Regions from separate parts of the Trichococcus sp. TS_SC_9 genome, predicted to be linked through region 2. Evidence: predicted binding sites of a transcription regulator. Region 2 holds the regulator's gene; the other holds the start of a gene.
The links. The regulator Rex, encoded in region 2, represses fermentation and respiration genes when NADH is low (regulators of the CRP and FNR family bind a similar motif). The targets are predictions, from matches to a motif close to TTGTGAANTANTTCACAA.

Region 1: AC0J5I_RS03130 (nitronate monooxygenase) is a predicted target of Rex. The motif match lies at 9,022-9,039, and genes of this name have one in related genera.

Annotation. Positions count from the first base shown of each region.
Region 1 covers NZ_CM149591.1:668,542-679,955, reverse strand. The annotation lists gene AC0J5I_RS03190 (CBS domain-containing protein) at 1-344, shown strand, start outside; gene AC0J5I_RS03185 (SulP family inorganic anion transporter) at 606-2,045, opposite strand; gene AC0J5I_RS03180 (helix-turn-helix domain-containing protein) at 2,276-2,569, shown strand; gene AC0J5I_RS03175 (Cof-type HAD-IIB family hydrolase) at 2,634-3,437, opposite strand; gene AC0J5I_RS03170 (hypothetical protein) at 3,639-3,881, shown strand; gene AC0J5I_RS03165 (hypothetical protein) at 3,906-4,217, shown strand; gene corA (magnesium/cobalt transporter CorA) at 4,218-5,171, opposite strand; gene AC0J5I_RS03155 (HAD-IIB family hydrolase) at 5,317-6,120, shown strand; gene AC0J5I_RS03150 (MerR family transcriptional regulator) at 6,253-6,636, shown strand; gene AC0J5I_RS03145 (OsmC family protein) at 6,702-7,157, opposite strand; gene AC0J5I_RS03140 (hypothetical protein) at 7,449-7,796, shown strand; gene AC0J5I_RS03135 (LysR family transcriptional regulator) at 7,889-8,818, opposite strand; gene AC0J5I_RS03130 (nitronate monooxygenase) at 9,215-10,174, shown strand; gene AC0J5I_RS03125 (acyl CoA:acetate/3-ketoacid CoA transferase) at 10,258-11,414, shown strand, end outside.
Region 2 covers NZ_CM149591.1:486,527-497,940, forward strand. The annotation lists gene AC0J5I_RS02175 (argininosuccinate synthase) at 1-38, opposite strand, end outside; gene AC0J5I_RS02180 (PTS fructose transporter subunit IIABC) at 281-2,182, opposite strand; gene pfkB (1-phosphofructokinase) at 2,201-3,115, opposite strand; gene AC0J5I_RS02190 (DeoR/GlpR family DNA-binding transcription regulator) at 3,115-3,864, opposite strand; gene groL (chaperonin GroEL) at 4,392-6,005, opposite strand; gene groES (co-chaperone GroES) at 6,034-6,318, opposite strand; gene AC0J5I_RS02205 (CPBP family intramembrane glutamic endopeptidase) at 6,512-7,189, shown strand; gene AC0J5I_RS02210 (DUF4305 domain-containing protein) at 7,231-7,437, shown strand; gene AC0J5I_RS02215 (redox-sensing transcriptional repressor Rex) at 7,537-8,169, opposite strand; gene AC0J5I_RS02220 (ABC-F family ATP-binding cassette domain-containing protein) at 8,518-10,473, shown strand; gene AC0J5I_RS02225 (HAD family hydrolase) at 10,588-11,244, shown strand; gene tsaD (tRNA (adenosine(37)-N6)-threonylcarbamoyltransferase complex transferase subunit TsaD) at 11,296-11,414, opposite strand, start outside.

The sequences.
Region 1 (11,414 bases), 180 kb from region 2:
CTGCAGTCCTTGAAACTATCCGAAACACTGATCTGACCCAATTTCCAATCAAGGATGGAAACGGAAAAGTGATTGGGTTGTTGACCGAGAATGGCATCACGCACTGGCTTTCCCAACATGCGCATGAAGCCAGCATTTCGATCGGCGGAACGCTTGCGCGAGATATACTTGTGTTGGACGAGAACAAAAATAATTTTGCCTTCATCAAGAAGGATGCTACCATCTATGAAGCCGAAGCACAGTTCGATAACCAAAAGATTGATGCGCTGTTGGTGACGGACAGCGGCAAAAATACAGAGAATTTGCTCGGCATCATCACGCGTTTCGACTTGGTGGAAGTGTAGACAAGCTTTCGTTCAGCAACAATAAAGACAGGCTGCCTCATTAGGGCAGCCTGTCTTTATTGTATTGAATCCTGTTGCTGACTGTGGAGCAGGATGCCGAAATGCGTGCGCAGCTCCTGTGAAGGCTCCCTTCACAGGAGGACACCGGTAACAATCGCCCTCACCTCCGATCAAGCCTGGCTTATCGGAGAACGCAACCAGAATGATAACCGACCTCCGTCGAGGACTGCGTTCGCCGGAGGAGGCAGCCCGTGATTTTTCTTATTTTTTGTTGTGGATGGAAATCCGTTTGAATAGGGCTGAGCTTTGCGGATTCGCACCGGTAAGCGTCGTTTTCACGCCCCGTTTTTTGTTGCGGGTAATAAGTTTATCGATCGCTTCGACAGCAGTGGAATCCCACAGCGTCATGGCGCTGATGTCGATGACGACTTCTTCCTCGTGTTCGATTTCTTCAGCAAAAAAGTCCAGAAATTTTTCGGCGGAAGCGAAGTACAGGTGGCCATCCACTTTATAGTGGTGATCATCCTCGGCAGTCCCGGCTTCAACATGGAGATGGGACATTTTGAAAGCGGCGAAGATGGCGCTGACCAAAGTGCCGGCTACGACACCGTAAGCCAAGTTATGCGTTCCGATAACGATGGCGACGGTGAGGACCATAGCAAAGGTTTCGTTTTTAGGATTCGTACGCAGTCTTTTGATCGAGTCCCAGTTGATGGTTTCGATAGAAACGACGACCATGACGGCTGCCAAAGCGATAACAGGAATCTGGACAACGGCGCCGTTCAAAAGAACAACGGACAACAACATAAAGAATCCGGATAGGAAAGTTGCAAAACGGCCAAGGCCGCCGTAATTCAAGTTGATGATTGTCTGACCGATCATGCCACAACCGGCAATTCCGCCGAAGAAGCCGGAAACGAGATTTCCCAGGCCTTGGCTCAAGGTTTCTTGATTTTTGTCGCTCTTCTCCTCAGTGATTTCATCGACCAATTGTGCAGTCAACAAGGACTCAACCAATCCGACGATGGCAACGGAGAGCGCGGTTGGGAAAATGATCCGCAAAGTTTCCAGTGTCATCGGAACAGCCGGGATGCCGAAGCGCGGCAAATCGGTTGAGATGGAACCCATGTCACCCAACATTTTTACATCCAAGCCAAAGCCCAGCACAATCGCGGTGATTACGAAGATCGCAACGATAGGTGCAGGGATTTTCTTCGTGACCCGAGGGAACAGGAAAATGATCGCGATTCCCAACAGTCCCAGAAGCGGCAAAAGCAGGCTGCCTTGGAAATGGTCCAATTGCGAAATGAACATCATGATTCCCAAGCCATTGACAAAACCGATCATGACAGGCTTCGGAATGTAACGCATCAAGGTACCGATTTTGAGGAATCCCAAGACGACTTGCAGGACACCTGCCAGAATCGTCGCGGCAAAAAGGTACTGGATTCCGTATTCGGAGACCAGATGAGCCAGCACCAAGGCCACAGACCCAGCGGCTGCTGAAATCATGCCCTTGCTGGAACCGAAAAATGCTGCAATGGCCGTGATGAAGAAAGTGGCGTAGACTCCCACGACTGGGGGTACTCCTGCGACGATCATGAAGCCGATGACTTCAGGGAATAGAGCCAAACAGACAACGATACCTGCCAGGATATCCCCTTTGATATTACTGAACCATTCTTGTTTGTATTGTTGCATAAATACCTTCCTTCTTGAAAAAATAGCGTTTATTTGATTTTCAAAATCATTAGACATACTTGCAAAAAACATATTAACACATAACTGAACAAAAATGGATAAAAAGTTATTCCCGAGTATATATTTTGGGTGGTAAGTTTAATAAAAGTGGGAAAAGATTTAAATTTTAGACTGCGGTGTGTTAGTATGTAAAAAGAAAAGTTGAATTCAAGAAAAGAGGAGCGAATCAGATGGAAGTAGGCAGTCGCATTCAAGAATTACGCAAACTGAACAAAATGACGGCGAAAGAATTGGCTGAGCAGATCGACGTCTCGCCTTCCTTCATTTCGGCCATTGAACATAATTCGACTAAGTTGTCCCTGAAGACGCTCAACCATATCTGCGAGGTGCTTGGGGTTACCTTGGCGGAATTCTTCAATGCGGAAATGAGCCCAGTGGAAAAGAAACTTACCGCTCAAATCAAAAAAATGCCCGAAGAGAAAAAGTATGAATTATTGGCCTTTTTGACAGGCTTGATTTCCTAGTAAGAATAGAAAAGGAAGATGCAACCCGCTTCAATATGAGGCGTGGGCATCTTCCTTTTTTCGTCTATTCCATTTCGAGCAGCTGTTCGATTGCAGCCAACACGCCTTCTTCATTGTTCGAAAGGGCATGGTATTTGGCGGCTTTTTTGACGTCGTCGGATGCATTGGCCATCGCGAAACTGTAAGCCACATGCTGGAGCATTTCGATGTCATTCCCACTGTCGCCGAATGCGGCGGTCTCCTCATCGGAGATGCCCCACAGTTTCTGCAGCAATTGGATGCCGGAAGCTTTATGCATGCCGGGAATGATGAGGTCAATGGAGCCATGGCCGGTCGGTACAGGGGAAACGACATCGCCTACTTCGCGTGTGAAGTGTTCCAAGAGTGCGGGTACTTCATCCTCACCAAATCCGGATGCAAATTTGAAGATGATGTCATCTATTTCGGAAAAAGAATCAACACGCTTCAAGCGATGATAGAAGCGTTTCGTATTATGGTAAAAGTAATCGGAAACGGAGTTGTCGACATAGGCACTGTTTTTGCCGCAAACGACCAATTTCGAATAGGCATCCAATTCCTTGAAAATCCGGAGCACTTTATCGATCGTATCCTGCGTCATCTCACCGACGGACAGCTCTTTGTTACGGTCCACGACAAAGGCTCCGTTTTCCGCGACAAAAGCAATATCATCCTGTATTTCAGGAAAAAAAGAACGCAGTTGATAGTATTGGTTTCCGCTGGCCACGACAAAACGAATATCCTTTTCGAGCATGCGTTCGTACAGGGCCGCGAAGCGCTCCTTGTTGAATTCCTTCCGGCTGTCCAGGAAAGTCCCGTCCATATCGACGGCGATCAGTTTGATGGGCATGGCGAATCTTCCTTTCGTCGGATGCAAAAACAACCCGGTTGGAGCCGCCAGTTTTGAGCATCCGCTTATGTTTACAACATCTTAACACGTTTCCTTACTTTTCCCAAGATGAAAAGAATGCCTTCAGCGGTTTTTCCGAGAAGGAAACAGTTGACAAAAAGAACGTGCGTTCGTATTATAAGGTTAAAGGATGTGACTGATATGGAAAATGGGATTTGCTTGAAAGGTTCAGTTGAAAAAATCAAAATCCTCAAACTGGAGGAAACACCGCTGATCCGCTTCACGCTGACGGTGGACAAGGAAGAGAAGCAGAATTGCTTGATCCGTGCGCATTCATTGGATTTTCTGTATCAGGTCACCGAAGGAAACGCGATCGTGATCTACGGTAGGAAGAACAAGCGCAATCAAGTCGTGGTGCAGAAATATCATGTAAATCAAAAATGATAGCTGATGGATAGGGTGAGGAAAATGAGGCTGATGCAAAAAGGAACCTGGAGAAAAAAACTGGATGTCGCCGATCTGTTGGAACGAAAGGGCTGTTATGAGTTTACTCTGTTAGAGGATAATCTTTCCGTCAGAAGAGAGTTGTTCGAAATCTGGTGGTACGTTTATGAGGGCAACAATCATATTTTGGCCAAAAGCAAACGTTATCCTACCCGCCTCTATTTCTTTTTGCTTGAGCCAGGTGATCTGTTTGCGGTGAATGATTTCAGCATCTATCTGGAGACAGGGAAATTGAAATATCCTGTCGCCACATATTACAAAAAAAACGGCCGGTAATCAGAACCAGCCGCTTTTTTTGAACCAGCGATACATTGCCAAACCGATTCCAAACATCAGGCCGATAGCCAAAAAGTAGCCGTATTTCCAAGTCAATTCGGGCATATGTTCGAAGTTCATCCCATAGATGCCTGCAATCAATGTCAAAGGCGAGAAAATTGAAGTAATGATTGTAAGGACCTTCATCACATTATTGGTCTGATGGGAATTCAGCGATAGGTAACTATCGCGCATATCTGTCGTCACTTCACGGTTTGAGGTAATCATCTCGGATACCTTCAGCAGGTCATCATGGATGTCCGAAAAATAACTCCGTCTTTTGCTGACGCCTTCCAGGTGTTGGGAATTCAGCATGCGGTAAAGCAGATCCCGCATCGGAGTGACGGTCTGCAGCAGACCCAGCAGAAGATGCCGAGACTCCATCAATTCAGGTATGAATGCGGCAGTCGTTTTGTTCAGGTTATCCTCTTCAAGTTGAGCAAGCCGATCTTCGATGTCGTGGATTAAAGGGAAATAATTATCCACAATCTGATCAAGGATTCTGTAAAAAATAAAATACGGGTCCCAGTTTTCGGCATTATATTGAGCCAACAATTGTTTCTGGATATAGGCCACTTCTTTTGAGTGGGCGAGCTGAAAAGTGACGATTAGTTTTTCGCTGACAAAGAAATCTAATTCTTCTTTGAAGAGGTCTCTGCCTTCTTTGCGAACGTGATGCGTCACATAAAACGTGTAATCTTCATAATAATCTAGCTTCGGACGCTGCAGTATTTGCAGACAGTCTTCTATAGCAAGTGGATGGAAATGGAAGGTCTTCTCGAGATATTTTACTTCGGATGGGCTAGGCTCATTGAAGTCGGCCCAGATCCATTTGTAGGCTGACAAGTCGGTTGTATCCAAATCGATGTCTGTGTGGACGAGATTGTCGGCTGTGATGCCGGTAACTGTTATCATATATTTGCACCTTCTTTACGAATGATTTCAATATCCATTATACGGGAAATGCACTGCCGATGCCATTTTTGGGTCATTTAACGGTCAGAAGCGGAGAAATATGCGATAATGGGAGCGAGAAGACAATCGGAACGGAGGATATCGGATGATCAAATTGATTTTGACGGATATGGACGGGACGTTCTTGAACAACAAAGGGGATTTCAATAGAGAACTTTTCAAGCAGGTCAAGCAGTTGATGACGGAAAAAGGAGTCGTTTTCGCGCCATGCACCGGCAAGCAGAGCGAGCGCGTCGAAGAAATATTCGGCGAGGATGCGGCTGATTTTTGGATCCTGGGGGACAGTGCGTCGCGGATCAAACGCAACGGCGCAGTCGTTTACGAATCGTTGTTAGAGAATGGGACAGGCCTTGCCATCCTGCGCGAACTGGAAGAGATGCAGCTTGGGCATACGTTGATTGCCTGCACGAAAGAAGCCGCCATGATTAAAAGTGATTTGTCGCCCGAGGAATCCGCAGCTGTCAGGAAATCGTACAAGAAAGTGATTACGGTGGCTGATTTTGGGGCCATCGCGGACGATTTTATCAAAATCACAGTCCGCGATATGCAAGAGCGCTGCATCCAAACTGCTGAAAAATTAATCGATTACAGCGACCGGGCGCATATCGTCGCTTCGGAGAAGGCCTGGCTGGACATCACCGACTTCAACGTGCATAAAGGGAGTACGGTCGCCCGACTGCAGGAGCTGCTGCAGGTCACCCCGGAAGAAACGATGGTGTTCGGGGATGGGATGAACGACATCGAAATGATGGAGAGCGGCAGATACAGTTTCGCTGTGCGGAATGCTTATCCGATCATCAAGGACACGGCGGCTTTCATCACGGGCAGGACAAATGATGAGGATGCGGTGTCGCACACAATTCTCCAGTTGCTTGCGTTGCAAGAATAGCACTTTATTTAAAGCAAGGGCATCTCCGATCCTCGAAAATTTCCAATTGACTTGGAGTCCACTCCAAGGTATAGAATGTAACTGAGGCTTACTGTCAGGATAGATTTTGATGCCGAAAGGATGGACGAGATGATAAACATAAAGAAGGCCAGCGAACAAACGGGTGTATCGGCTGATACGATCCGCTACTATGAGAGGATCGGTCTGATTCCTCCAATAAAAAGGAATGAAAATGGGGTCCGTGAGTTCGATGAAGAAGATCTGAAGTGGATCGTCTTCAGCCGCCAGATGCGCAATGCAGGTTTATCGATCGAATCCTTGATCGAATATCTTGCACTCTTCCGCAGTGGCGAAGAGACCGTTCCGGCAAGAATGGATCTGTTGGTTGAACAACAGCGCGAACTCCAGGAACGGATCGATGTCATGCAGCAAGCGATGGATCGACTGACATTCAAAATCGAAAATTATACGAGCCACATGGTTCCGAGCGAAAACAAGCTGAGGGAATTCAAGTGATGCAACGCAAAAAAATCCCATCAGCCGACCAAATAAGGCGGCCTGACGGGTTTTTTTTGTTTCTTTTAATTGGTCCGAATCCATTGGGTCGACATGTCGACGCCAGCATCCAACATGAGGTTATAGACGGGGCATCTTCTTTCGACTTCAGCCGCCAGCTTCTCAATGGCTTCGTCGGTCTCATCAGTTTCGATATGATTGATGAGCGTGACTTCCTGGAAGTAGGTCCGGATATCATCCTCCCCGGCAAAACCGCGCGGATCAAAGGTGCCTTCGACGGTGAACGACAGTCCTCTGTAGGCGAGCCCCTGTTGTTCGGCTACATAATAGGCTATGATCGATGTGCAGCCTGCCAAGGAACTCAAAAGATATTCCAGCGGATTCGGCCCTTTGTTGTCGCCGCCCATCCGTTCCGATTCATCCACAAAAAATTCAGGCAGATTGCGGACTTTTACTGTAGTGGTGATGCCTTGGTGTGATTGGCCAGTGATTCTCAGTTTCGCTAATTTTGTTTCTGTCATCTGGATAACCCCGTTTCTATGATTTGTTCAGTCAGCGCTTACAAGTTTATTTTATCACAGCGGTGAAGGATAAACTTACCAGAAGCACTCCTTCCACACGAGGAAGGTGGCTCGGGGAAATACCAGAAATATTGCTCTCATCTGTTGCACAGTGGATGTCCAAAACCGTCCGAGAGTGGTATACTATCTTTGAAGGAAAAGTGCGGGCAAGTGTTGAAGTACAAGCCTATATTCACGTTTTTTAGGCAAATAATCATCTTGGTTGATTCATGAAGAAAAGGGGTTTTCTCAATGGAAAAGAAGGATTTGGAACTGATATTGGCTAATTTCGGACCGGAAAAGGAATTCATTGGCGATGGCTATTTCCGCATCCGCGACAAAGGCAATGAGCATTATGAAATCGCCTATCTTGTCTCAGCCTGCTGCGGGACAACGAACTACTTCCCACAGATTGCTGTCCATGTCGAAGGCGACAAGGTGGTTCCCGATTCCGTTCTGGATTTGGTATCCAATCCGGCAAAAATGCTCAGTTATTCACCTGAGACGAGCGCTGTGATGGAGCAGGAATTGGATAAACTCTGCCAAAAGTTTTTGGAAATCAAGAACTTGAAAGCAGCGAATGTTGGGACACCAGACTGAGCTCTGGTGTTTTTTTTATATATGTGATGCAAAAAAAAGAGCAAGGGAATGCGCAAATGACGCACTCTCCTGCTCCTTTTTTGTCTATTTTTTTAGATGGAATCGCTGTAGGCTTTCATCAGCTCTTTCGCCATATCGATCAGGGCCAAGTCGACGGACGAAAGGGTCTTTTCTTTGCTGTAGGCGATGAAATAACGGGTGCGGACGATGCTGGTTTCGATATAAAAAATATTGTAGCTGTCCATCAATTCACTGTTGTTGAGCGCACTCTTCGGCAGAAAAGTCAGTCCCATTCCTTTTCGCGCAAGCGCTGCTGCTGTAGAAATGTTCTGTGATTCCATGACGATATCGGCTTTGATGTCCAGATGCTTCAGGAATTCGTTTGCCTGTTTGCGGATCCCGGATTGGGAAGTGGTCAGCACATACTTTTCATTCTTCAATAAGTTCAATGGGTACGGAAATTTTTCAATTTCCTTTAGCCCGGGTTGGTGCAGCGGGCTCGTGTCCGGTACAATGACACACCATTTGTCATCCGCAAGCATCGTGTAGGATAGCTGTTCGTTATGGATCGGCAGCATGCCCAAGTAGAGATCGACTTTGTTTTCTAACAGGTCCATCTCTGTCGTCTTGGCGTCCTGTTCCATGATCTTCAGAACGATGCCGGGATATTTTTCATGGAACTTGGGCAAAATCAGCGGAAGAAGGAAGGAACCCATGATCGGATGGACACCGATGCGGATCCGGCCGTATTTCAGTTTTGTGATCAGGGTCAATTCGTTGACCATATCCTCGTACTGGTTCTGCATCTTTTTCATGTGCGTCAGGAACCTTTCGCCGGCATAGGTCAATTCCATCGGAGTCCGATTGCGCTCGACCAATTGGGTTTGCAGTTCCTCTTCCAGTTTCGTGATGGTTTTGCTGAGGTAAGGTTGGGAAATATATAGAGACTTTGCCGCCTGGGTGAAGGTCCCTTCACTGACGATAGCATCCAGGTAGGCAATGATAGTGGTCTGTTGCAGCATTTTAAGTCATCCTTTCGATGGGTGGCTTTATTTCTGTTTGAAATAGAGAACGATAGGGTATCACAGAAGTTATTTTAACGCATTTTCGATTGTGAAAGATAAAATAATCACAATTATAACAGAAGAGTTATGGAGATGATATCTATTCAGAACAAAAAAGATATGGACAAAATACATTATCTCAAAAAAGAGGTGTATTATATTTGTTCATAAACTCACTAATGACGAGCTTTCCATTCCGAATCAAATTATTTCGTATAACCAAACAGTTATGATAAACCGGTGAAGATTACTATTTCACAATTAATCTGATCAATTCTATAATGCAACTATCAAGAGAAAAGGTGAGCAAGTGGGACGGCAATTTCAGCCAATCTTGTAGACTCATCACTCACAATTCAAGGAAGAAGGAAAAACGAAATGACAACATTATGCGAAATGCTAGGAATAGAATATCCTATTTTTCAAGGAGCGATGGCACGGATCGCAACAGCTGATATCGCTTCTGCCGTTTCAAATGCAGGCGGACTAGGCATCATTGCTTCAGGTGGGATGACAGCAGATCAATTGCGCGCAGAAATCCAAAAATGCAAAACCATGACAGACAAACCTTTTGCCGTTAACTTGATGTTGATGATGAAGAATTGCCCAGAATTGGTTGATGTCGTGATTGAAGAGGGCGTCAAAGTCGTAACAACTGGAGCAGGAACACCGAAACCGTTCATGCCGAAATTCAAAGAAGCTGGCATCAAAGTCATTCCAGTAGTAGCTTCCGTGAAACATGCACAGAAAATGGAAGCCTTGGGCGCTGATGCAATCGTAGCTGAAGGAACAGAAGCGGGCGGACACGTCGGCGAAACAACAACCATGTGCTTAGTGCCGCAAGTAGTCAGCGCAGTCAACATCCCTGTATTGGGAGCCGGCGGAGTCGGTGATGGCCGCGGAGTCGTTGCGATGTACGCGATGGGTGCTCAAGGGATCCAAGTAGGAACACTTTTCTTGTCTGCTGAAGAATGCCCGGTTCCAGCTACATTCAAGCAAGCCGTACTGGATGCTGATGATACAGCTACAATCGTTACAGGACGCCGCAACGGAGCACCTGTCCGTTCCATCAAAAACAAGATGCTTGCGAAGTTCCAGGAACTGGAAAACAACAATGCATCCCGTGATGAATTGGAAGAATTATCATTGGGTTCATTGAGCAAAGCCGTCTTCGAAGGCGATGTCGAGAATGGATCGGTCATGGCCGGCCAAATCACCGGTATGGTCCGTGATATCCGTCCTGCCAAAGAAATCATCGAAACATTGTTCAAGGACGCTGAAGCAATCGCAGCATCATTGAAGATCGCTTATTAATCAAAACTGAAAAGCTCAGAGTAAGACTGAGCTTTTTTCTTACTTACTTATGTGAATGAACGAGCAAATAGGAGGGTACACTTATGACAAAAGTAATCACAGCTGCAGAAGCGGCAAAATTGATCAAAGACAACAGCACAGTGGCATTAACCGGATTCGGTATGGCCTGTGTGAACGAAGAGATGGCCATTTCCATCGAAGATCGCTTTAAAGCGGAAGGCCATCCGAACAACCTGACAGTCATCCACGCGAGCGCTGTAGGGGATCGCCGCACAAAAGGGATGAGCCATCTTGCCCATGAAGGCTTGATCAAACGTTGGATCGGCGGCATCGTCAGTGCTTCTCCGCAACTCAGTGACCTGATTGTCGAAAACAAATGCGAAGCCTACAACCTTCCGCAAGGGGTCATTACCCAACTGTACCGTGAAATCGCCGCAAAACGTCCGGGCTTGTTCACAAAAGTCGGCATGCGTACCTTCGTCGATCCGCGTCTGGAAGGCGGCAAGCTTTCCCCGCGCACGACCGAAGATATCGTCAAAGTGGTTGAAATCGAAAATGAAGAATGGTTATTCTACCCGACTTTCCCGATCAATGTCGGCCTGATCCGCGGAACGGTAGCCGATGAAAAAGGCAACTTGACGCTTGAAAAAGAAGGTTTGCACATGGAAGTGCTGCCGGTCGCACAGGCTGTCAAAAACTCAGGCGGCATCGTGATCGCACAAGTGGAAACATTAGCAGCAGCAGGCACGCTGCATCCTAAAGACGTCAAAGTACCGGGTATCATGGTCGATTACATTGTCGTGGCACAACCAGGCAATCAGTTCCAGACAGAAAACACTGAGTACAATCCGGCTTTCTCCGGCGATACAAAAGTACCAATGGATGCTGTAACGGCACTTCCATTGGACGCACGTAAAGTTATCGCCCGCCGTGCAGCGATGGAGTTGGTTCCGTCCGCTATCCTGAACCTTGGCGTAGGGATTCCTGTCAATGTCGCGACAGTCGGTGCTGAGGAAGGAATCAGCGATCAATTGGTGTTGACGACCGAAGCTGGATCGATCGGCGGCGTTCCGGCAGGATTGCGGGATTTCGGGCATGCCTTCAATAGCGAAGCGATCATGGATCATCATGCGCAATTCGATTTCTATGATGGCGGCGGCTTGGACTTATCCGTGTTGGGGTTGGCTCAGACCGATGCATACGGAAACGTGAATGTATCCAAGTTCGGCAATCGTGTCGC
Region 2 (11,414 bases):
GCCAAAACCACTTTTTTGATTGATTCCTTTGCTGCCATGCTTTTACCTCCTTATACAGATTTCAATATCCGTTGCTTTTATGCATGAACTGATATCTACATTTTCATTTATTTAACAATATGCATTATAGCATATCTGCCATGAAAATCATCCCATTTTTTTACATTATTCTCATTTATCTGTCATACCGTTTTCATTTATTAGACTTGTTTTCGGAACAGCAAAAAAGAGAGAACAGTTAGGGGGATGCCCAGTCTGTTCTCTCAATGCATGATTCAATTTATTTTGCGACTTCTTGTGTCTTAGTTTTTTTCCACAGACCCAACGTCAACGCTGAAACGACTGTTCCGATCAATAAAGCAAGCAAGAACATCAACGGACGGTTAGCCAATGTGATTACGAACAAGCCACCGTGTGGTGCAGGGATCGAAACTGCCCATAGTTGCGTCAAACCACCTGCAATCGCTGAACCAAGGATGGATGAGCCGATAACGCGCATCGGATCTGCTGCAGCGAATGGAATTGCACCTTCAGTGATGAAGGAAAGGCCCAACAAGATGTTGGAAAGTCCAGATTTTTGTTCGATATCTGTAAATTTATTTTTGAAAATCAAGGTTGCGATACCGATTGCCAATGGAGGAATCATACCACCAGCCATTACAGCGGCCATCAAGCTGCCATCGCCAGTATCCGTGAAGATACCGATTGAGAAGGCATAAGCTGCTTTATTGAATGGACCACCCATATCGATTGCCATCATACCGCCAAGAACAGCACCCAACAACACCGCGTTACCAGTACCCAAGTTTTCCAGGAAGGTAATCATAGCTGTATTGATTGTGGAGAAGACAGGACCGACCAAGAAATACATCAACAAACCAGTGATCAATAGACCGAACACAGGGTATAAGAGAATTGTCTTCATGCCATCCAATGCCCGCGGTAATCCTTTAAAGGCTTTCTTCAGATAAACCATGATGTATCCTGCCAAGAAACCAGCAATCAAACCGCCCAAGAATCCGGCATTTGCTTGCACAGCCAAGTAACCGCCCGCCATACCTGGAAGCAACCCTGGACGATCTGCGATACTCATTGCGATGTAACCGGCCAAAATCGGAATCAGGAAGCTGAATGCCGCTCCACCAATTGCCATAAAGGAAATGAACAACGTACTGTCAGCACCGAATGACGTTTCGAACAGGAAGGAAATCGCAATCAGGATACCACCACCGACAACAAACGGCAACATGTGTGAAATACCGTTCATCAGATCTTTGTAGATTCTTCCGATGATTGATGGATTTTCGTCGCTTGAGCTGGATGAGAATGTATCGCCTTCAACATTCAGGATCGGTGCTTCTTGACGCATTGCTTTTGTGATCAATTCTTCAGCTTTGTTGATGCCGTCGCTTACCGGTCTTTGAAGAACGTGTTTACCGTTGAAACGCGCCATTTCAACTTTTTTGTCAGCTGCCACGATGACGCCATCAGCACGGCGGATTTCGTCGGCTGTCAAGGCGTTCTTGACGCCATCCGAGCCGTTCGTTTCAACGCGGATATCGACGCCCATTTTTTCAGCCATCAGTTTCAATGAATCTTCCGCCATATACGTGTGTGCGATCCCTGTAGGACAAGCCGTTACTGCAATGACGAAAGGTCTCTTCGTTTCGGTTGCCGCTACTGGAGCTGCTTTCGCTGCTGCTTCTGCTTGCTCTTTGGCTTCGCGCTTAGCTTCTGCTGCCGCAAACAAACCTTGAACTTCTTCTGGAGTCTGAGCTTTTTTCAATGATGCAGTGAAATCAGGATTGATAAGTAAACGGGATAATGACGCTAAAACTTCCAAATGAACATTATTTGCGCCTTCTGGAGCCGCAATCATGAAGAATAGATGTGCTGGTTGACCGTCCAATGAAGCATAGTCCACACCTGCTGCACTTTTTGCAAAAACAACTGCAGGTTTGATGACCGCTTTGTTTTTGGCATGCGGCATTGCGATGCCGTCGCCCAAACCAGTGGATGTTTGTGACTCGCGCTTCATGATGCCCTCTTTGTAAACCGCAACATCATTGATGATGCCATTAGTGGAAAGACCTGCGATCATTTCATCGATGACGCCCTCTTTAGTTGTTGCTTGCAAATCCATAACCATCAATTCTTTTAGTAAGATATCATTGATTTTCATATTAATAAGTTCTCCTCCCTATAGCTGACTGATAGTGACTTGTTTGACTAGAGTATCAATTTCTTCGCGTTTGGCTAAATCGTCGGCAAAAGCGGTTGCGCTTCCGCAAGCGATACTGACTTTGAATGCTTCCAACGGGTCGTGCGTCTTCATGTATGTTCCGACAAATCCGGCAATCATTGAATCTCCGGACCCTACTGAATTTTTAAGTACCCCTTTTGGTACTGTACCATGGTAAACACCTTCCGGAGTGAAAAGGATCGCTCCTTTAGCTGCCATTGAGATGATTGCGTATTGCGCTCCCCCTTCAAGCAATTTCTTGCCGTATGGCAGGATGTCCTCATCCGTTTCGAAAGTGGTATCGAACAATTCCGCCAATTCGTGGTGGTTCGGTTTCACCAATAACGGATGGTAAGGCAACGCATTTTTCAGTTCTTCCCCGGTCGTATCGATCAGGAACGGTACGCCTTTGTCCGTCAATCTGCGGATGATGGTCTGATAATAATCATCCGGCAAGCTTGCAGGTTTGCTTCCCGCCAAGACTACGATGTCGTTTTCCGGATCAAGCGCATCGAATTGTTTCAGGAATTCTTCTGCGACTGCAGGCTCGATATTCGGGCCTGGACCGTTCATTTCAGTCTCCATTCCTGACTTGATCTTGACGTTGATGCGGGTCGCTTCCTCCACATGCGTGAAATGCGTTTTGCTTTTTTCCGCTTCCAACCAGTCTTCGATGTATTTTCCGGTGAAACCTCCAAGGAACCCTAAAGCGGTATTTTCCACTTCCAGTTCGTTCAGGATGCGGGAAACGTTGATGCCTTTGCCACCCGGCAGTTTGAAATCCTGTTGGATACGGTTCACTTCGCCCAACTCGATAGCGGGCAAATGGACGATGTAATCGATGGATGGATTTAATGTTACTGTATATATCATTATTCAGCCTCCCAAATAGTTGTACTGTCTTTCAGGTTACGTTTGATTTCCGACGGGACATTGTAGCTGACGATGCCACAATCCTCAATGTCGCAGACCTTCACAAAACTGACTTGTTTGAACTTCGAAGCATCCGCAACGACATAGCTTTGTGCTGCATTTTCAATGGCTATCCGCTTGATGGCCGCTTCTTCGGTGTCCGGCGTCGTGAAGCCATATTGCTTGTCGATGCCGTTGATGCCAAGAAAAGCTTTGCTGAAACGGTAATTCCTCATTTGCATTTGGCTGACTGGTCCGATGACTGCTTTTGTCTCCATCTTGATTTTGCCGCCTATAAGGATCGTCTCGATTTGTATATCCGATAATAAACTGGCGTGCGGGACGCCATTGGTGACGACGAGGATGCTCTTGCCTTTCAGGAAGGGAATCATTTCGTAGGTGGTCGATCCGGCATCCAAAAAGATGATGTCTTGATCGCTTACCAATTGAGCTGCTTTTTCAGCGATCCGTTGTTTATCCTGAACGTTTTTGGATGTTTTATCTTCCATCCTGTCCTCAGCGGAAACACTGTAGTTCCTCTTTGCTCCGCCATGTACACGGATCAGGAAGCCGGCCTCTTCTAGAGTGCTCAAATCCCGTCTGATTGTGGATTCAGAACTGCCCGTCTGATCGACTAGGTCCTGCAGTTTTACGATATTGTCTTTTGCTAAAGTGTCTAGAATGATTTTATGCCGTTCTTCTGTAAGCACTTTCTATCACCTCTCGAACAAAAATATACCACCCACACGGGAATAAAGCAATCATTTTCCTTCAAAAACATTAACTTTCATTCAAAACCATCCAAAAACATTGATGGAACAGCTTTTCATAAGGATAATTTTTTTTATTTTCAAACCATATATTGGTGCTTTTCCATAATAGAAGGTAAAAAAATAGAGCTGACCAACAAAATTATGTTGGTCAGCTCTATTTATGGGTTGCAAGGATGTGATTGTTCGCTTTCTTAAACAGTTCATCCTATATAGAACGGTTCTGAATCCTAGAGTTCTCCGCCTAACGCTGTTCATGCCCACTCAGCCAAAACCGGGCTGCTTGGTCCTGAACCTCGTTAGTGCTCAAACTCTGAGCTCAGGATTCATCACACACTGTTATAGTTGAACTCTGAATTGCAGAGGGTTCCGCCTAAGAGGATAACCACACACGGACAAAAAACGTCCGCTTTGTGGTTATCCTCTTAGTGCTCACCCTCTAAACGCAATTCATCGTATCCTAATTTTTACATCATGCCCATGCCTGGGTCCATTGATGGGGGTGTGGCTGGGGCGGGACGGTCGGCTACGATAGCTTCTGTCGATAGGATCAAGGCAGCAACGCTGGCTGCATTTTGTAATGCGGAACGTGTCACTTTTGTAGGATCGACGATTCCTGCATCAATCATGTTTACCCATTCGTCGGTTGCGGCGTTATAACCCATGCCAACTTCAAGGCCTTTGATCTTATCGGCTACAACGGAGCCTTCTTTTCCTGCATTTTCAGCGATTTGTCTCACTGGCTCTTCTAATGAACGTGCTACGATGCGTGCACCTGTCGCTTCGTCGCCGGTCAGTTCCAACGCTTCGACGCATTTTTGAACGTTGATCAAGGCTGTACCACCACCGGATACGATACCTTCTTCAACAGCAGCCCGCGTTGCGTTCAAAGCATCTTCGATACGCAGTTTGCGTTCTCTTAATTCAGTTTCTGTAGCCGCTCCGACTTTGATGACGCCGACGCCACCGGATAATTTCGCAAGGCGTTCTTGCAATTTCTCACGATCAAACTCTGAAGTTGTTTCGGCTGATTGCGCACGGATGACCGCCACACGTTGTTCAATAGCTGCTTTTTCGCCAGCTCCTTCAACGATTGTTGTGGAATCTTTGGTTACGACAACTTTGCCTGCACGACCCAAATGTTCTACGGAAGCATCCTTCAATTCCAAGCCTAAGTCTTCAGCAATGACTGTACCGCCTGTCAAGATTGCGATGTCCTGCAGCATTTCTTTACGACGGTCACCGAAACCAGGTGCTTTGACTGCCGCTACATTGAATGTTCCACGCAATTTGTTCAATACTAATGTTGGAAGTGCTTCTCCGTCAACATCATCAGCAACAATCAATAATGGGCGTCCTTGTTGCAAAATTTGTTCCAATAAAGGCAAGATGTCCTGGATATTGGATAATTTACGATCCGTGATTAGGATGTACGGTGCTTCCAATTCAGCTTCCATCTTATCGTTGTTAGTGACCATGTATTGCGATAGGTATCCGCGATCGAATTGCATGCCTTCGACAACATCCAATTCGGTTTCGATCCCTTTAGATTCTTCGATAGTGATGACCCCGTCGTTGCCGACTTTTTCCATTGCTTCAGCAATCAATTCGCCGATTTCTTTCGATCCGGATGATACGGCAGCAACCTGCGCAATCGATTCTCTCGAATTTACGGTTTGGGAAATTTCCGCCAAACCTTTTACAGCTGCTTGTGTAGCCAACTCAATACCGCGACGGATGCCCACTGGGTTTGCACCTGCTGTAACGTTTTTCAGCCCTTCGCGAACGATGGCTTGTGTCAAAACAGTGGCAGTTGTAGTACCATCACCGGCAATGTCGTTTGTTTTGGAAGCAACTTCGGCAACCAGTTTCGCTCCCATATTTTCGAAGCGATCTTCCAATTCGATTTCTTTGGCGATTGTCACGCCATCATTCGTAATCAACGGAGAGCCGTACGCTTTTTCCAAAACGACATTGCGTCCTTTGGGTCCTAGAGTCACTTTTACGGTATTTGCTAAGATATCTACACCACGAAGCATTGCTGCTCTTGCGTCTTCTGAAAATTTAATGTCTTTTGCCATTTATCGATTCACCTCATGAATTATATTTTTAGTCCAGGATTGCTACGATGTCGCTTTCTTTGATCACTAAGTATTCTGTTCCCGCATATTTAACTTCTGTGCCTGCATATTTTTCGAAAAGGACAGTATCTCCGGCCTTAACGGTCATTTCGATTGTTACCCCGTTATCTGTCACGAGACCTGTGCCAACAGCAATAACGGTACCTGTTTGGGATTTTTCTTTAGCGGATGACGGTAAAACGATGCCGCCTATAGATTTTTCTTCTTCTTTGGCAACTTCTACAATAACACGGTTTCCTAATGGTTTTAACAAGATGACCCCTCCAAAATAATATCATTTTAGCACTCACCAACTCAGAGTGCTAAGTTACATTTCTATATTAATCAATCTCCAATTAATTTGCAAGAGGGAAGCCGATTTTTTCCAATTCTATTTTTGAGCGCTACTGTGCTATACTATTTATCAAGCGCAAAAACGTCAGTTCTCTCAGAAAGGTACTATTAATATGAATAAAAAAATACGTTCAAGGTTAACGTTAGCCATACAGATCATCCTCATCTATCTCGCTTCTCAGTTTCTGCCGGTCTTGATTCTTTTGTTCATTCCGGAGGCAGATCGCATTGCGGCCGCCATGAATCTCTCGCTATTCTTTGCTTTCCTAGGGACTGTCCTTATGGTAGCATGGAATAGCAGAAAAAAATGGACACCACAAAACAGTCTTACGGATCAACCGGCTGCCCCAATCGGAAAAACGCTCACGAACGGACTCTTCGGTTTCATGGGAGCTGTCCTGATTCAGATCGTCGCGATGAATGTGGAGTATCTTTTGTTCAAGATGCCAGTCGTTTCCGAAAATACGGAAGTGTTGCTGGACTTGACAAACCGCTACCCGTTCTTTATTTTCAACATCATCATCTTTGCACCTGTGATGGAGGAATTTGTATTCCGTAAAGCGATTGTCACCCATCTGGTTGACGGGATCGGGATAGTCGGCGCGGCCACTATCAGCGCTTTGCTTTTTGCGATTGCACATAATGATGGGCACTATTTAGTTTACGGCTCTCTGGGTCTTTGGTTTTCTTTCCTTTATTACCGGACAAGAAACATAGCGACTCCGATGATTGCCCATGCGTTGATGAATGCCGTGTCCGCCTTGCCGATTCTGTCCCAACTCATTTCGTAAGACTCGTGGAGCACGCTATTTAGGAAGAAGAAAGGAATAACATGACTTTAAAAAATCTATTAATTCAAATAATCATTCGATTCGTTTTCGCCGTCCTCTTCATCTGGCTGGCAGTCGATGCTGTGAATACTGCAGGCTGGGGATTCATGGCCATCGTCAGCGTGCTGTTCGCAACAAGTGATGTTGTGAAAGGCGTACGCATGTTCAATGCCTACTTGAAAATCAAAGACAGCATGGATAAAAATTAGGAAAAGCTGAACGGGTTCGTTCAGCTCTAAAAAAAAAAGAAGGATGAGGCAGCCTCATCCTTCTTTTTGCGTTCTCTTCTACTCGGCTATCGACTTTGCTCAGCCGATGTCATTGTCCAAGAAATAGATCAATGTTTGCAATTCATTCGTCAAGTCCACATTCTGAACGCGGACATTGTCCGGAACGGAAAGACGGATTGGGGTAAAGTTCATGATGCCGCGAACGCCCGCTTCAGTCAATCGGTTAGTGGCATCCTGCGCCACTTCCTGGGGAACGGTCAAAATGGCTACATCAATCTGCTGGATGCGCAATTGCTCAACCATATCCGTCATCGGATAAACCGGCACACCGCTAAGGATTTTGCCGACGATGCCTTCATTGACATCAAATGCGGCACTGATGCGGACGTTATTGCTTACATGGAAGTTGTAGTTCAACAAGGCATGTCCCAAATTACCCACACCTATCAGAGCCACGTTCGTCAAACGGTCCTGATTCAATGTTTTGCTGAAGAAATCCAACAAATACTCGACATCATAGCCGTATCCTCTTTTGCCTAGTGCGCCAAAATATGAAAAATCCCTACGGATAGTAGCACTGTCCACTTTTACTGCTTCACTCAATTCAGTGGATGAAACACGTTTTTTACCAGCGTTATGCAAAAAGCGCAAGTAGCGGTGGTAAATCGGCAACCTCCTTGCCGTAGCTTTTGGAATATCATTCGTCGACATTATTTTCTCCTCTTCTTTCCTCGTTCATTTAGTACCTCATATTGTTTGTCCGAATGCACAAACTTTAAAAAGTATGTTCACATACTTAGGCTTTCATTTCATATTGACTATTATAGCATCTGATTGTGAAAAATCTACTAATTTGTTCGAAACCGGACTTGATTGTGAAGCCTTTTTTGAACAATATGTGAAATACAATACTAATTGTAAACGGGGTCATTAATAAATTTCACATGCACAAATACGTGAATATAGCAATAACTCTGCTTGTCCCTATCGAATCAGTGCTTGCTGTGATAAAATGGAAAGGATAAATGTGAGTATTTATTTAGAAAGAGGACACTACATATGATTTTACTACAAGGACAAAATTTGGCGCGCCTTTTTGGGGCGAGCGTCTTATTCGATAATATTCAAATTACCGTCCAGGACCATTCGCGCATTGCGCTCGTCGGCCGAAACGGAGCAGGAAAATCAACCCTGCTGAAGATTTTGGCAGGCATCGAAGCAACGGATGCCGGTTCTGTTTCCAAGAGCAAGGAAGTTACAATCGGCTATTTGGATCAGCATAGCGCGGTCGATTCCTCCAATACGATTTGGCAAGAAATGTTGACCATTTTTGCCCCCCTTATCCGATTAAGCAAAGAGGCTGAGCAAGCCGCTTTCGCGTTGGGGGATCCGGACCTGCTCGAAGACGAGGAGGCGTATCAAAAAGCTTTGGAACGCTATGACCATCTTCAGCATACCCTGCATGAAAAGAATGCATACGGCTACGAATCTGAAATCCGTTCGGTGTTGCACGGATTCCAGTTCTACGAAGAAGATTATGATCGCCCAATCTCCCAATTGTCAGGCGGCCAGAAAACAAGGCTCGCTTTGGCCAAAATCCTGCTTGAGAAGAACGATCTGCTCATTTTGGATGAGCCCACCAACCATCTGGACATCGACACGCTGGCTTGGCTGGAAAATTATCTGATGGGTTACAATGGCTCGCTTTTGATTGTTTCCCATGACCGCTATTTCCTGGACAAAGTCGCCACTGAAGTCTACGAAATCAGCCGCCACAAGATCCAGCACTACAAAGGGAACTATTCTTACTATCTGACCGAAAAAGCCGCCCGCCTGGAACAGGAATTGAAGGCTTACGAGAAGCAACAAGATGAAATCTCCAAATTGGAGGATTACGTCGCCCGTAACCTGGCGCGCGCCTCCACGACCAAGATGGCGCAAAGCCGCCGCAAACGTCTGGAAAAAATGGACCGGATGGACAAACCGAAAGGCGATGAACGTTCCGCCCGCTTCTCCTTCGAGATCGCAAAAGAGAGCGGAAACGTCGTCTTGACCCTTGAAGACGGCGCAGTCGGCTATGCCGATACGGTCTTGGCTGACCCAATCAACCTTGATATCCGCAAACAGCAAGCGATTGCGATTGTCGGTCCGAACGGGATCGGCAAGTCCACTTTGCTGAAGTCGATCATTTCCGAAATTCCGCTCTTGAAAGGCAGAGTCCAGCTCGGTGCCAATGTGGACCTCGGTTATTATGACCAGGAATTAGGCAACCTTTCCAAAAACAAGAGCGTTCTCGCCGAAATCTGGGATCTTCACCCTACGCTGAACGAAAAAGATGTGCGCAGCATCCTGGGAAGCTTCCTGTTCTCCGGCGCCGATGTCGAAAAAACGATCCCGGCATTGAGCGGTGGCGAGAAGGCTAGGCTTTCACTCTGTAAGCTAGCCTTGGATCAAAAGAACTTTCTGGTCCTCGATGAACCCACGAACCATTTGGACATCGACAGCAAGGAAGTACTCGAAAATGCCTTGATCGATTATGACGGCACCCTGCTTTTCGTTTCCCATGACCGCTATTTCATCAACCGGATTGCGACAAGTATTGTCGAACTCTCCGCTGAAGGCAGCAAATTGTATCTCGGGGACTATGATTACTATATTGAAAAGAAACAACAAGAAGCGGCTCTGGCAGCTCTGCAACAGGCCGAAAACGCCGTGGAAACAAACACTGCCGTTGAGCCCCTTTCGAAAGCCAAAGGGGATTACGTTTCCTCCAAGGAAAAGCTGAAATTGGAAAGAAAACTGGCTCGGCAAGTCGAGGCTTTGGAAGATGAATTGGCGACGGTTGAAGAGGCCCTCACTGCGATCGAACTGCAATTGACGGAGCCTGAAGTCTACGGTGATCATGAAAAAGTCCAACAGTTCAACCAACAATTGCTCGCCCTCCAAGCAAAGCAAGATGAGCTGATGCAGGATTGGGAAGATCAGACAACCGCGCTTGAGGAACTGAGCGAATAGTCTAGAGGCTAACCGTTTCGACTCGGGGACTGCCTGTTTTGACTAAGCAATGCCGGAAGTTTTGTTAAGATGCACTGGAACAAGTACGCATATTAGGAATATGGAGGTAAGAATATGTTGGAAGCCGTTTTATTTGATATGGATGGTGTCATCATCGATACGGAACCATTCTTTTTGCGATCAGAGAGTATGTTATTGAAGGAATTCGGAGTAGACACCGAGTTGGAGTACCATTTCCGCTACCAAGGGACAACGCATGAGTACATGTGGGAAACAATGAAAAATGAATTCGACCTGGATGCCCCGGTCGGAGAATTGGTGGAACGGGCGAACGTCATCCGGAACCGCTTGATGGAAGAAGATGGTCTGCAACCGATCCCGGGTGTGATCCCCTTCATTGCACGTCTGCATGAAGCGGGTGTCCCTTTAGCAATCGCCTCCTCCTCTCCGTTGACGGATATCCAAAAAGCTGTAAAATCATTGGACATCGAAAAATATTTCAGCTATTTTGTTTCAGGAGAAAGCGTTGCGCACTCTAAGCCTGCGCCGGATATTTTTCTGGATGCTGCCGAAAACCTGAAGGCCAAACCGGAAAACTGCGTCGTCATAGAGGACTCCAGAAACGGGATTGCCTCTGCACATGCGGCTGGCTGCAAATGCATCGGTTTCCGCAATCTCGAGTTCCCTCCACAGGATCTATCCTTGGCAACCGTCATCGTCACCGATTTTTCAAATCTCGATGCCGATTACTGCAGAGCGCTGATAGATTAAGAAGCCAAAAAAAGAGAACGCTGGTCGCCATCGACCAGCGTTCTCTTTTTTTTATTCTCCGAGCACCAGCCCCGGATGTGCATTCAAATCGTATCCGGCAAAATGTTTTTGTCGGTATTCGGTGTAGGCTGCAGCTCCAATCATCGCCGCATTGTCCCCGCAAAGCGACA